2 regions of the Sporosarcina sp. SAFN-010 genome follow, and region 1 is predicted to be linked to the other one. Evidence: riboswitches for the same ligand, from Rfam matches in the RefSeq annotation. Region 1 holds a riboswitch; the other holds the start of a gene.
The links. Region 1 has a riboswitch for cobalamin ahead of ACR65F_RS03860 (ABC transporter substrate-binding protein). Riboswitches for the same ligand answer to the same signal wherever they lie in the genome.

Region 1 (6,763 bases):
ACAGCCCCGTTTGGTACGGGTAGCGCCCGAGTTCAACAGTTGCCTTGACAGTATGCGAAAATGCATGTGCGTGCATTTGTGGAAGTACTGCAACGTTGCGTGCAAATTCTTTAGGTGAGTAACTATCTGCATCTCTGTCCGCGATTTTAACGGTTCCTGCTTGTTTCGGTAGGATGCCTGAAATCATTTTTAGAAGTGTCGATTTCCCACTTCCGTTTGGTCCGAGAATGCCAAGTATTTCCCCAGGTTGTACGTCGAATGACACGTTTTTTACGATTAGTTCTTTGCCATATCCACCAGTTAACCCTTGTACGTGCAACATCACGCAGTCCCCCCTTTCCGTTGTCGATAAAAGATAAATGCAAATACCGGCGCGCCGATGAATGCGGTGATGACGCCAACGGGTAGTTCTGTCGGCGAAATAATCGTACGGGCAATGAGGTCACAAATGATGAGTAACGTTGCCCCATTCATGAACGATAGTGTGAGTAGATGACGATGGTCAGATCCCCAAAGTAGGCGTGTCATATGGGGTACGACGAGTCCTACGAAACCGATTGTACCGGAAACGGATACTGCTGCACCCGTTAGGATCGAGCCCCCGATTAAGATGACGAGTTTTCGTCGTTTGACGTCCACGCCTAAGTGCTTCGCCCGGTCTTCCCCGAATAGCATCGCGTTTAGCTCTCTGCGGTTCATCCATAGAAGAAACGAACCAATGATGGTGTACGGGAGAATCATGTTGATGTAATTCCAGCCTTTCATCGAAACACTGCCGAGTAGCCAGCTAATGATTTGACGCAACTCTTCACCTGTAAGCGCAATCATTAGTGATAGTACGGAGCCGAGGAATGAGCCGAAAATGATCCCAGTTAAAATGATGGTTTCCATGTTGAGACCGCGATCGACGAGTTTGGCGAATCCGAGAACGACAAACATCGTAATTGCGGCACCCACCATACTGAAAACAGGGAGTGTGTAGAGACCAAGGAATGGAATGCTAATGCCAAAAAAGAGTGTCATCACAGCACCTACAGAGGCGCCGGATGACACTCCGAGGGTGTATGGATCTGCAAGCGGGTTTTTAAGTAACCCTTGGAATGCAGCACCAGCAATGGCAAGTGACGCACCGACGAGTCCAGCTAGGATGACGCGCGGCATTCTGATTTTCCATAAAATATTGGTCGCCGTCGTATCTGCTCCTTGGTTCCATAATGTGCTGATCGGCACGTGGACAGATCCGATAGATACACCGAGACCAACTGCCGTTAAAAGGACGGCAGCTGAAACGATGTAGGCGATCAGTGGTTTTCTCACTTAAATGCCTCAGGATAGACTGCTTTTGCGACTTCTTCAAGTCCTTCAGCAAGACGTGGACCTGTTCGGCTAGTTAAGTTTGAGTCGACTTGTACAACTTGGTCTTCTTTGACAGCTGTAATGTCAGCGAAGCCGTCACGCTTTTTGACGCTGTTGATAACGTCAGGTGTGTAGTCATGCATGATGACCATGACGTCCGGATTTTGTTTAACGATTTCTTCAGGGCTAATCATGATCCATCCTTCTTCTGTCACGACGTTTTCAGCGCCAATCTTGTCGAGGATTTCTTGCATGAATGTATTTTTACCAGGTACGTAGATTTCAGGTACGTCAGATGTTTCTACAATGACACGTTTAGGAGTTTCAATGTCGGCAGTTTTCGCAACGACTTCCTCGACTTTCGCTTTCATGTCTTCAACGACTTTTGTCGCTTCTTCTGATTTGCCAGTTGCTTCGCCAATTGCTTCGATTGTGCTGTACGTTTCGTCGAAGTTCATCGCATTTTTCACGATGTAAACGGGAATTCCAGCATCGCGGATTTGTTGGTAACCAGCTTCAGAACCAGGAAGTGACATTTCGTGTCCGAATACCATTTCTGGATTCATAGAGATGATTTTTTCGATATTGAGGTTCATGTCACCGATTTTTTCTTTTTGTGTTGCGTCTTCCGGGAAATCTGAATAATCATCGACTGCAACGATTTCGTCGTCGAGTCCAAGTGCAAAGAGAATTTCCGTGTTGCTTGGAAGTGTAGAAATGATTGTTTCTGGTGCTTTTTCAAGTGTGATTTCTACGCCAGTAGCATCTTTTATTGTCATTGGGAAGGTAGCGGCGTCGGCATCTTCACTTGCTTCTGAATCGGATCCGTTTTCTTTGTCGGACTGCTCAGTTGTTGCTGCGTTGTTATCTGTTCCTTTGTCTTTGTTGTCGTCTGCTCCACCACAAGCGGTTAGAAGCAGGACAGCAAGTACGGCTGTAAGCCACAGTTGCCACATTTTTTTCATGATTTGTTTTCCCCCTATTTTGTCCAAACAAAAATCCCCCATTGTGTATATGGAGGATGAGCGCATTGGAAATGAGGCGGACTTCGCCAAATTTCACCATGTCTATCCTCGTAGATCTCGGGTGATTACCGAAAATAGGCAGGTCTCCTGGCTTGTGCTTTGACGCTCATTGCGCGCCTTCCCGAAAGTTTTTCCGGGGGCTTTGGCAGATAAGCTAGCACGTACAGTGGCGGGACCGCGCCGGATTGAAACCGGCTTCCCTTTTAACCCCGATTGCTCAAGGCACCTTTTTCGTGTTTGTTATGTAATTTGATACATTCCTATTATACAGAAGTGTCTGGAAATGTCGAGAGGGTGCTGGCGAATATTGTCATGTTGTGTGGATGGTGGAAGTTTTGAGTTGGACGACACTCATGGCGATTTGTCCTACACTGACGGGGGTTTCTCGAACACTCAGGCTGAGTTCTCCGACACATATGGTCATTTCTCCATCACTTAGCGAAGTTTCTCGATAACGGGACACAATTCAACGTAGTCTAAGGGATTTATTGGGGGCGCTTCGCTTGTTTCTAAACTGTAGCTTGCCGGCTTAGTGGAATCGGCATTATGGCAACAAGTATCGGCAAGTTCGTGGCTTGAATCGGCATTATGTCGAGGGGAATCGGAACTTTCGAGCTAATAATCGGCATTATCGGCGAATTAATCGGCATCGGGACACAATTCAACGTGGTTTAAGGGATTTATTGGCTGCGCTTCGCTTGTTTCTAAACTGTAGCTTGCCGGCTTAGAGGAATCGGCTCTATGCCAACAAGTATCGGCAAGTTCGTGGCATGAATCGGCACTACGGCGAGGGGAATCGGAACTTTCGAGCCAAGTATCGGCATTATCGGCGAATTAATCGGCATCGGCACACAATTCAACGTGGTTTAAGGGATTTATTGGGTGCGCTTCGCTTGTTTCAAAACTGTAGCTTGCCGGCTTAAAGGAATCGGCTCTATGCCAACAAGTATCGGCAAGTTCGTGGCATGAATCGGCATTATGGCGAGGGGAATCGGAACTTTCGAGCCAAGTATCGGCATTATCGGCGAATTAATCGGCACCGGGACACAATTCAACGTGGTTTAAGGGATTTATTGGCTGCGCTTCGCTTGTTTCAAAACTGTAGCTTGCCGGCTTAGAGGAATCGGCATTATCAGCGAATTAATCGGCATCGGCACACAATTCAACCTAGTTTAAGGAATTATCCGGGTGCGCTTCGCTTGTTTTTGTTCACACAAAAAAGCCCTCCACGTATACTGGAGGGCTTGAAGTAGAAATTTACATACGTTCTGGTGCTGCGACGCCAACGAGTTTCAAGGCATTGGCAATCGTTGTGCGAGCTGCTGTGATCAGCGCTAGGCGTGCTTCAGATAGCTCACGATTCTCATCATCCAACACTTTTTCCGCATTGTAGAAACTATGGAATGTGGATGCGAGTTCTTGAATATATGTCGTGATGCGGTGCGGTGCGCGGAGGCGCGCTGCGTCGCTGACGAGTTGTGGGAAGTCCCCGATTTTTTTGATCAAATCGATTTCCTTTTCCGCTTTCAACAACGATACGTTGGCAACAGATGCAGATACACCTTTTTCTTCAGCTGCACGTAAAATCGAAGAGATTCGAGCGTGTGCGTATTGCGCGTAATACACCGGATTTTCATTGGATTTAGAAACGGCTAGATCCAAGTCAAAGTCCATTTGTGCATCACCTGAACGCATTGCGAAGAAGTAACGTGCTGCGTCTAAACCGACCAATTCAACGAGTTCACGAAGTGTAACGGCTTTACCAGTACGTTTACTCATCTTGAACTTTTCACCATCTTTATAGAGCTGTACCATTTGCGCAACTTCCACTTCTAACGTCTCGCGGTCATAACCAAGTGCTTGAATTGCCGCTTTCATACGTGGAATGTATCCGTGGTGGTCTGCACCCCATATGTTGATGAGCTTATCGAATCCGCGATTCAATTTGTCTTCGTGGTAGGCGATATCTGGCATCAAATACGTGTACGAGCCGTCGTTTTTAATGAGTACGCGGTCTTTGTCGTCACCAAACTCAGTCGAGCGGAACCATGTGGCGCCCTCTTCTTCAAAGACGTGACCGTTTTCGCGCAGCTTGTTCAATGCTACGTCGATTTTGCCATCTTTGTATAGGGATGTCTCTGAGAACCAGACGTCAAATGGCACGCGGAAGTCTGCTAAGTCTTGTTGTAATTTGCCAAGCTCTATTTTCAAACCGAATTCACGGAAGAATGCATAGCGCTCTTCCTCGGACACGTGAACGAACTTGTCGCCGTTTTCTTCGACGAGTTGCTTAGCAATTTGAATAATATCCGGACCTTGATAACCGTCTTCTGGCATTTTTTTCTCGAGTCCAAGTTCTTCAAAGTAACGTGCTTCTAATGAATACGCCAAGTTTTCTACTTGTTTACCAGCATCGTTAATGTAGTATTCGCGAGAAACATCGTAACCTGCAAAGTCGAGAATGTTGCATAGGGAATCTCCGAGTGACGCACCGCGAGCATGTCCTAAGTGCAGGTCACCTGTTGGGTTTGCTGATACAAATTCGACTTGGATTTTTTCATTTTTGCCCGAGTCGTTGCGACCGTATGCTGCCGATTGGTCGATCACTGTTTTTACAACATCATCTAGGTAATCCTTTTTCAAAACGATGTTCATGAATCCAGGACCTGCAATGTCGATTGACTCGATGGATGTACCCGTTTTATCCAGTTTCTCAAGAATTGCTTCTGCAACCGCACGCGGAGGCTTTTTCGCTAATTTAGTGAGCTGCATTGCAATGTTCGTTGCATAATCGCCGTTTTCTTTGCTCTTTGGCGTTTCCAGCTTGATGGCTGGTACTTCCGTCTCTTCTACTAAGCCTGTCGCTAGAACTGCGTTGTGCAAGGCGGTCTTAACTTCGTGCTGGATCTGTTCTACTGCATTCATAGTGTTCCCTCCGCATAGTGAATAGTTAGTTGGTAACTCCCGAGTAAGGATTGTTCAGAGTGCATGTCGTAATGCACATGGAATTTGCCTGCTTTTTGTTCAGACTTAATGGAAAGTTCTTTTGTTACGACGAGCAAGTCCATCGCGAGTGGTCCATTGGCGTATGTCCCAACACGCTTGCCGTTCAATTCAAATGGTAGTCTCATCCTGATGGCGCCTGTCCGCATAACGAGTGCGTCTTCTGGGTCTAGCTTGATCATCGTTTTTATGAGTTCACGATTCTGCTCTTCTTCATAGCGCAAGTATCGGTTGCCTGCTTTTTCAACGATTGTTCCTTCTATTTCGAGCTCGTACTTATCGGTTTCCTGTCCGGGATGTTGGATTGCCGACTTTAGTTTAATCTTCACCGGCACAGCCGAATTTTGCGTTCCCATCCGCTCACCGCCTTTAATTTCATATATCTCTCTATTATAGCCTTCCAACAGTCCTTTTTTCAATCATTGCTTGACGAGATGCGTTTTTTCCAAGTCTTCCGTTTAATTTGCCCCGACCTTTCGCATACTACCCTTAAAAGAGTGTCGAGGAGGTTGGGATGAGATGCGGCGAACGGACTATGTAAAAAAGAGTAAGCGCAGAGCACGGTTCCGTTTCGCCGGGCTGGTCGCAATTACTGCTGCAACCGCACTGTTTACAGTGCTGGTCTGCCTGAGAGTGTACGCACAAATTGCCGGTGCACCTTCGTTAAGCGTTCCTGAAGCATCTGTTTTTATGGACCGTAATGATAAGGAAATCGGTGATCGTTTTTCAGGCGAACGACGATACTGGGTCGATATTGACAAGATGTCTCCTTCCCTTGTTGACGCGTTCATCGCCGTAGAGGATAAAAACTTTTATAAGCATAACGGATTTGACTACAAACGGATTGGCGGCGCGGTGCTGAAAGACGTGAAGGCTCGTCGAAAAGTAGAAGGTGCGAGTACGATTACCCAACAGTATGCGCGAAATTTGTATCTATCCAATGAAAAGTCATGGACCCGTAAAGCTAATGAAGCACTCTACGCGTACCGGATGGAGTTATTTTACGATAAAGAAAAGATTTTAGAAGGCTATTTGAATACCGTGTATTTCGGACATGGAATGTATGGTGTTGAAGCGGCAAGTCGGTATTTCTTTGCTAAATCAGCGAGCGAACTGACGTTGGAAGAAGCCGCCACGATTGCAGCGATTCCGAAAGGTCCTTCGATTTATTCCCCAGTCGCAAATTTGGAAAAGTCTACAAATCGAAGAAAAATTGTTTTGCGACTAATGGAAGAACAAGGGTTCATATCCTCTGAGCAAAAAGATCGCGCGGCGGATCAGAACCTAGCGCTAAAAGCAGAAGATTGGTCAAGTTCTAAAGATGTCGCTCCCTACTTTTTGAATGAGGTATGGCAAGAGGCTGAAAAAATCTTGACCGA
Region 2 (6,763 bases), on a different contig from region 1:
GGCGGATCTGCTAGATGGTGAAAATGGAGAAACGTACAATGAGCGAGTCTTGCTCTTTAATAGCGATGAACTGCCGGATACACTTTCGATTGAAGGCATACACTATGCTAAGAGTTATGGAAAACACATTCAACTTATAGGCAATAAGAAAACCGTTGAGGGAAATTAAATTCCCTCAACGGTTTTTTCTGGATTGCACGGCATAATCAGCTTGGCAGATAACGAAGGGCCAACACAAGAATCCCGTAACTGAATCCCCAAGATTTGAAAGAGACTTAACTGTTAACGGTTAAGATTTAAACGGTAAGAACTTTAACGTGTAAGTTTTAAAGCTTTGAGCGCTGAGCGTTAAGCTTTTAGTTCGCTTTCACTACTATACGTTTAAAGTAATTAAAGTAGATTGGCCGGTTTTACTTATTGTCCCAAAGAAAACGCGGAAAAGAAGGGTCTTGTGGATGTCGTTTTCAATTACCCATGCAATCCAAGAAGCTTAAATTGAAATTTGTGTCACGGCATTCGATTCAGAAAGGACTGCATCTACTTCCGTTTTAAAATTAGAGATGCTTTCTTCCAATTCGTCAATGCGTTTGTTGAGATTCAAGGGGTCAAAAAGAACAAACTCGTTACGCTCCATGAAGGATTTCGTATGCAGTTCAACTTCTTCCTTTTTTGCGTTTTCTTTCTTGCCTAGGATCTCGGTCAAGTAAGATTCCAAACGCTGCGTCAACGTGTCATTTTCCATAGTTAGACGGTTAATTGCTTTCCTGCGTGCAGATACCATCGCAGCAAGTAAACTTTCTTCATGCTGTATAGATGTTTTGCGCTCAATTGCTTTCGCGACAGTCATCGTTTCCTCAGCTACCGTTACTTGTGTCACGGCATTGGATTGGACTACAGCTTCTTTAATCTGATTGCGTCGTTCAATAAGAGACATGGATTTGTCAAAACCTGCTTGAATTGTTTTCTCATAATCTTCAATGGAAAGACCATTGATTTTATGTGCAGATTTTCGATCCGTTGCGATGAAGTCTGCCTCCTGGATCGATTTAGCTATTCGATCGTTCAATGTTTTGAGTTCAGCTAATGCCCGGTGAATGGACATCGTTTGACTTGTATACATGTCTTCTCCTCCAATCGCTCTATTTAATAGTCTATCATTTCCAATTTGACGTTGCCAAGTTAGAGCTGAAGAAATGATGAGAATGAGCATGGAAAAGAGTACTGTCTACCATAAGAGTGTAGAATCGGATTAAGATACCTGTGAAAGGGATTCAATAAGAGAAGGAGGCTCAGTCAATGGGAACCTGGTTTCCAAAAGTATATGATGCAGCTATGAAACCGCTGGAAGAGATCTCTTTTAAAAAAATTAGAATCGACCTCGTTAAGAAAGCAGAAGGACGGGTATTAGAAATAGGCTCAGGAACAGGGATCAACTTCCCATACTACAAGAATGCTCTTCGAGTGGATGCGATTGAACCCAACCCCTCAATGAGCAAGCGAGCGGAAGAACGGCTGCGAAGCGCACAAGTCCCAATTCAGGTACATGAATCCGGTGCAGAGTCATTGCCATTTGCAGATGATACGTTCGACACTGTCGTTGCCACGCTTGTGTTTTGTACAATTCCAGAGCCGATGAAAGCACTCGCGGAAATTAGACGTGTGAGTAAACCGGGAGCACGGCTTTTATTTTTCGAACATGTCCGGATGGAGCCAGTCTTGCTCAGTAAAACACAAGATCTCTTGAATCCGTTATGGGAAAAGATTTGCGATGGGTGCCAGCTAAATCGAGATACGCTGGATTTAATCAAAAAGTCGGGGATTGAAGTCGCTAAGGTTGAAGAATATTATGCGAAGTTATTTTTGTATATTGAAGGAAAAAACGGGACGATAGAAAGGAAGAGTCATGATGAATAAATGGCAAGAGCGTTTTAATCAGACAGATTATGTATTTGGGAAAGAAGCCAATGCATTCGTCCAAGAAGCAACGGAGCGATTTACAATCGGGCCTGATGTTCTCGCGGTTGCTGAAGGTGAAGGAAGGAATGCAGTCTATCTAGCGGAGCAGGGCTGTGACGTAACGATTTGGGATTTTGCCCAATCCGGATTAGACAAAGCTCAGGCACTTGCAAAAGAAAAGGATGTTCAGCTGAAAACAAAGATTCAAGATTTGCAGGAAGCGGACTGGCCAACTGATGAGTACGATGCAATCATTTGTGTATTTGGTCATTTTAATCCGGAGTTACGGTTGCAGACACTGAAAGGAATACGTGAAGCCGTTAAACCAGGTGGTCTGTTTGTAACTGAAGTCTATGCCAAAGAGCAAATCGGTTATGGCACGGGAGGCCCCAAAGACATAACGTATTTGTATGACTCAGCGGACTTTGATGTGTTCGCGGATTGGGAGCATTTACACTTTGAAAAGAAAGAAGTAGTGCGCGAAGAAGGCGCGGGTCATAGCGGATTGTCTCAAGTTATTCAATTTGTTGGGCGGAAAAAGTAAGGAATACAAAAGCCGGGCACCGTGCTATCTACTGCACGGTGCCCGGCTTTTCATCATTAAATTGCTTCTCGAACACGGTCGAACAACACATTATTCTCTAAATGTACATGCTGGAAGGTATCTTTTTCGAACTGTTCAAGACGTGCGTATACAAGTCGATACGTGCCGCAAGCTTCCTCTGGAGGTGTGAAATTATTAGTGATTTCCCGTAGTTCGTGAAGGAGTCGGCCAGCATTATCGTGCTCTTGTTCAAGTTCTGCGACATGTGGTTTTAACTGCTCTTTCAGTTCAGGTGTTGGGTTTGCTAAAAATTCAAGGATGAGAGGGAAGACGTTTTGGTCTTCATCGTCTGTATGATCGATTAGTTCAGCCCGCAGCAATTTAAAAATTTCTTGAACACGCAACAAATGCGGATGGTTTTCTCCGTGCACACGCGCGACTTTAGTGACATATGGAGCAAGCAATGGAAGTTCTTCGCGCAAACCTGTATGATATTTTTCTTGAATATGAGCAATGAGTGTTTTCTCTCCAAAGGAGGAAGGCTCCAGCTGTTCTCGTAATTCTCGTTTCTCTTCGATTTCTTGAACACGTGTTAAGACGTCAGCAGGATTTAGTTCTCGTTGAACAGCTGCTTCTTGCAATGAAATTTTACCTCCACAGCAATAATCGATGCGTAAGTTACGGAACAAATCTGCACTTTGGGGAATAGCCGTGACAATATCAGAGACGTGTTGGTCAAGCGTTATTTGTGACAATGGAATTCCTCCTATTGGATTAATTGATAATCGTTCTCATATCTAATCTTACTTAAACTTTAACCGGTTTCATATTGGGGAAATGCCTACATCTTTAATATCTTCTTAATTAACGGAATACTCTATTTGACAGAAAAATTTAACTATGATAGGTTTGTTCAATCGACAACCGAATAGTAAAGCAAGAGAAATAGGTGATTTAGTAGAAAGTTAGACTAGATCTTAAAAGTGAAGCCGGTGAATACAATCCGGCGCGGTCCCGCCACTGTGACAGCTTTTCGCTGAAGCCAGATAACTGCCTAGTTTCTATGACGCTATCCCCTACGGTCGATAGGGAGTGTTAGAATGCGCACGCGCAACCTATTATGTTGCGTCCACATTTCTGACCCTCGTTAGAAGTGTTTTTTTTGTACAAAAAAACACGGCTTATCATATGAGAAGAGGAGAGGAAATCATTTGTCAATTATCAGCAGTTCGATCGGGTATCCGTATATCGGAGAAAATCGCGAATGGAAACGAGCACTTGAAGCGTTTTGGGGAGGAAAGATTGAAGAGCCAGAATTCCTTGAAACAGTAGAGAAGATTCGGTTGGAACGTTTACAAAAGCAAAAAGATGCAGGAATTGCTCTCATCCCAGTTGGGGAGTTTACATTGTATGACAGAATGCTCGATACAGCAGTCATGTTCGGGATGATTCCTGAGCGTTACGAATGGGATGGCGAGGACGTTCAGCTATCCACGTATTTCTCAATGGCACGAGGAAATGACGATGCCGTTGCGTCAGAAATGACGAAATGGTTTAACGCCAACTATCATTACATCGTTCCGGAATATGGCACCCGAAAACTGAAATTGACAGAGAACAAACCGTTGACGGCTTACTTGGAAGCGAAAGAAAAGTTAGGAATAGACGGAAAACCTGTCTTGATTGGACCGTATACGTTCATGAAGCTTTCAAAGGGATACGCGGAAAAGGACGTCCCAGCGTTCTTACTTCAGTTGATATCACTATACACGCAAGTTCTCCGTGAGTTATCTGAAGCGGGAGCGAAGTGGGTGCAGCTGGAAGAACCGATTTTATCTACATCAATTACAAAAGATGAAATGCAAGCCGTGACGGAAATCTATAAACAACTAAACATTGAAGTACCAGAATTGAATGTTCTTGTACAAACTTACTTTGACGCTGTCGAACATTATGAAGACGTTGTTGCGTTGCCAGTGGCAGGAATTGGCTTAGATTTTGTAGCAGGAAAAGAGAAGAACCTAGCGCAATTGAAAGCGCATAGTTTCCCTGAAGATAAGGTCCTCGCTGCAGGCGTAATCGATGGTCGCAATATTTGGCGTGCTGACTTGCAAGCGAAAACTGAACTTGTGGATGAACTTCTTGAGTCTGTTTCGGAAGACCGCGTATGGATTCAGCCTTCTAGCAGTCTGCTCCATGTACCGGTTACGTTGAAATCGGAAGTGAAATTAGACTCGGCGATCAAAGATGCGCTAGCGTTCGCGGATGAAAAACTCGAGGAAGTAACGACGCTTGTAAAAGGAGTACGTGAAGGAAAGCAATCTATTGCAGAATCAATCGCTAAAAGTGCAACTGCCCGTGAAAAGCTTGCAGCATTGCCGGCACGTAATCATCCTGAACTGCGTCAAGCAGTGGAAAACATTAGCGTGCAAGACAGTAAGCGCAAATCAGCAGCACCCGAACGACGCGAGAAACAACAACAAGCGTTAGGATTACCGCTGTTACCCACAACAACAATTGGTAGTTTTCCACAAACTCCGGAAGTTCGCAGTACGCGCAACAAATGGCGTAAGGGCGAATCGACGGACGAACAATACGAAAAGTTCGTGCACAGTGAAATCGCGAAGTGGATTGAAATTCAAGAAGAAATCGGTTTGGACGTATTTGTCCACGGGGAATTCGAGCGGACGGATATGGTGGAATACTTCGGAGAGAAACTAGGCGGTTTTGTATTCACAGAAAAAGCATGGGTTGTTTCTTATGGATCACGTTGTGTTAAACCACCAATTATCTATGGTGATGTAACATTCCTGAATCCGATAACAGTGGAAGCGTCTGTCTATGCTGCATCACTGACAGATAAGCCGATGAAAGGGATGCTGACAGGTCCAGTGACGATCCTGAATTGGTCATTTGTCCGGGATGACATTTCTCGTAAAGACGTCACGTATCAGATTGCTCTCGCATTACGTGAAGAAATCGAAGCATTAGAAACAGCTGGAATTCCAATCATTCAAGTAGACGAACCCGCACTTCGTGAAGGGTTGCCACTGAAGAAATCTGCATGGAATGACTACTTAGATTGGGCAATCACTGCGTTTAGAGTCGCAACCGGTTCAGTAGAGGATACGACTCAAATCCATACGCATATGTGTTATTGCGAGTTTAACGACTTCATCGATTCCATCAGCGGATTGGATGCAGACGTGATCTCTATTGAAACGTCACGGTCTCACGGAGATCTAGTGTCCGCTTTCAATGACTTCTCCTATGACAAAGGGATTGGTCTTGGCGTCTATGATATCCACAGTCCGCGAGTACCAGAAGTGCAGGAAATGGTCGATGTCATCGAACAAGGACTAAGCGTTCTGGAACCTACTCAATTCTGGATTAATCCAGATTGTGGATTAAAAACAAGAAAGAAAGAAGAAACGGTTGCAGCACTAAAAAATATGGTGGCAGCCACGAACAAAATGCGAGAGAGCTTAGAAGTCCTGCAAAAATAATATAAATCTCTTTAAGAAAAGCGTGAATGGGACCCATTCGCGCTTTTCTTTTGGCTATAAGTAATTGTTCTCGTGGATCAGGAATGTGCGTAATGTATCAGTCGATTGAAATCATGACCATTCAAGTGGTATCAAGTTAATAATAATACCCTGCGAGAGCGTGTCCCATAAATATTTTATAAACACGAAATATGTAAAAAATGCTCAAATTTAGATAGCTATAAATCTAGTTTGTCCGTATACTTAAATTAGTAGAATGTGCTCTGCAATATAATACTAGAAGAGTCAGTGAAAACTAGTGAAAGGAGAAGAACGATATGAAAAAGAAGGAGTTATTTATTATTCCTTTGGTCACTCTAGTGACACTGATGTCTTTAGGGGCGCGTGCAGATGAGTCAAGCGAATTTATCATCTATGGAAACCATGAAAACATGAGTGAAACGTCCAGAGACTATTTAATAAATTGTCTGGACGATAGAGGCATCGAGTTTAAACTGGATGCACAAAAGAATATTCTAATTCAGGAACGGGATAACAATATGGCAGTTGCTTCTTGTTCTTAATAATATAGTCTGTAGCATCCTGTGGGGGTGCTGCAGTTTTTTTATTTTGCAGAAAATGAATCGGAAATGAAGTGGCGTACGTCTATAGACAAAAGGCAGGTGGTGGCAGAAGTGGATATCGAAAAAGTGATGGACGACTACGGCGATTATTTACTTCGAGTCGCTTATGTCTATGTCGAAAATCAAAGTACCGC

Region 2: it holds a riboswitch for cobalamin, as region 1 does, so the genes downstream of both, metE (5-methyltetrahydropteroyltriglutamate--homocysteine S-methyltransferase) here and ACR65F_RS03860 (ABC transporter substrate-binding protein) in region 1, are expected to answer to the same signal.

What each region holds. Positions count from the first base shown of each region.
Region 1 is NZ_JBPFDS010000002.1:193,797-200,559, forward strand. It holds gene ACR65F_RS03850 (adenosylcobinamide amidohydrolase) at 1-322, opposite strand, end outside; gene ACR65F_RS03855 (FecCD family ABC transporter permease) at 322-1,302, opposite strand; gene ACR65F_RS03860 (ABC transporter substrate-binding protein) at 1,314-2,321, opposite strand; cobalamin riboswitch at 2,442-2,626, opposite strand; gene argS (arginine--tRNA ligase) at 3,639-5,306, opposite strand; gene ACR65F_RS03870 (YwiB family protein) at 5,303-5,740, opposite strand; gene ACR65F_RS03875 (transglycosylase domain-containing protein) at 5,904-6,763, shown strand, end outside.
Region 2 is NZ_JBPFDS010000004.1:116,068-122,830, forward strand. It holds gene ACR65F_RS06925 (DUF4179 domain-containing protein) at 1-169, shown strand, start outside; gene ACR65F_RS06930 (hypothetical protein) at 491-1,120, opposite strand; gene ACR65F_RS06935 (class I SAM-dependent methyltransferase) at 1,297-1,914, shown strand; gene ACR65F_RS06940 (class I SAM-dependent methyltransferase) at 1,904-2,500, shown strand; gene ric (iron-sulfur cluster repair di-iron protein) at 2,557-3,255, opposite strand; cobalamin riboswitch at 3,431-3,572, shown strand; gene metE (5-methyltetrahydropteroyltriglutamate--homocysteine S-methyltransferase) at 3,718-6,006, shown strand; gene ACR65F_RS06955 (hypothetical protein) at 6,324-6,569, shown strand; gene ACR65F_RS06960 (sigma-70 family RNA polymerase sigma factor) at 6,681-6,763, shown strand, end outside.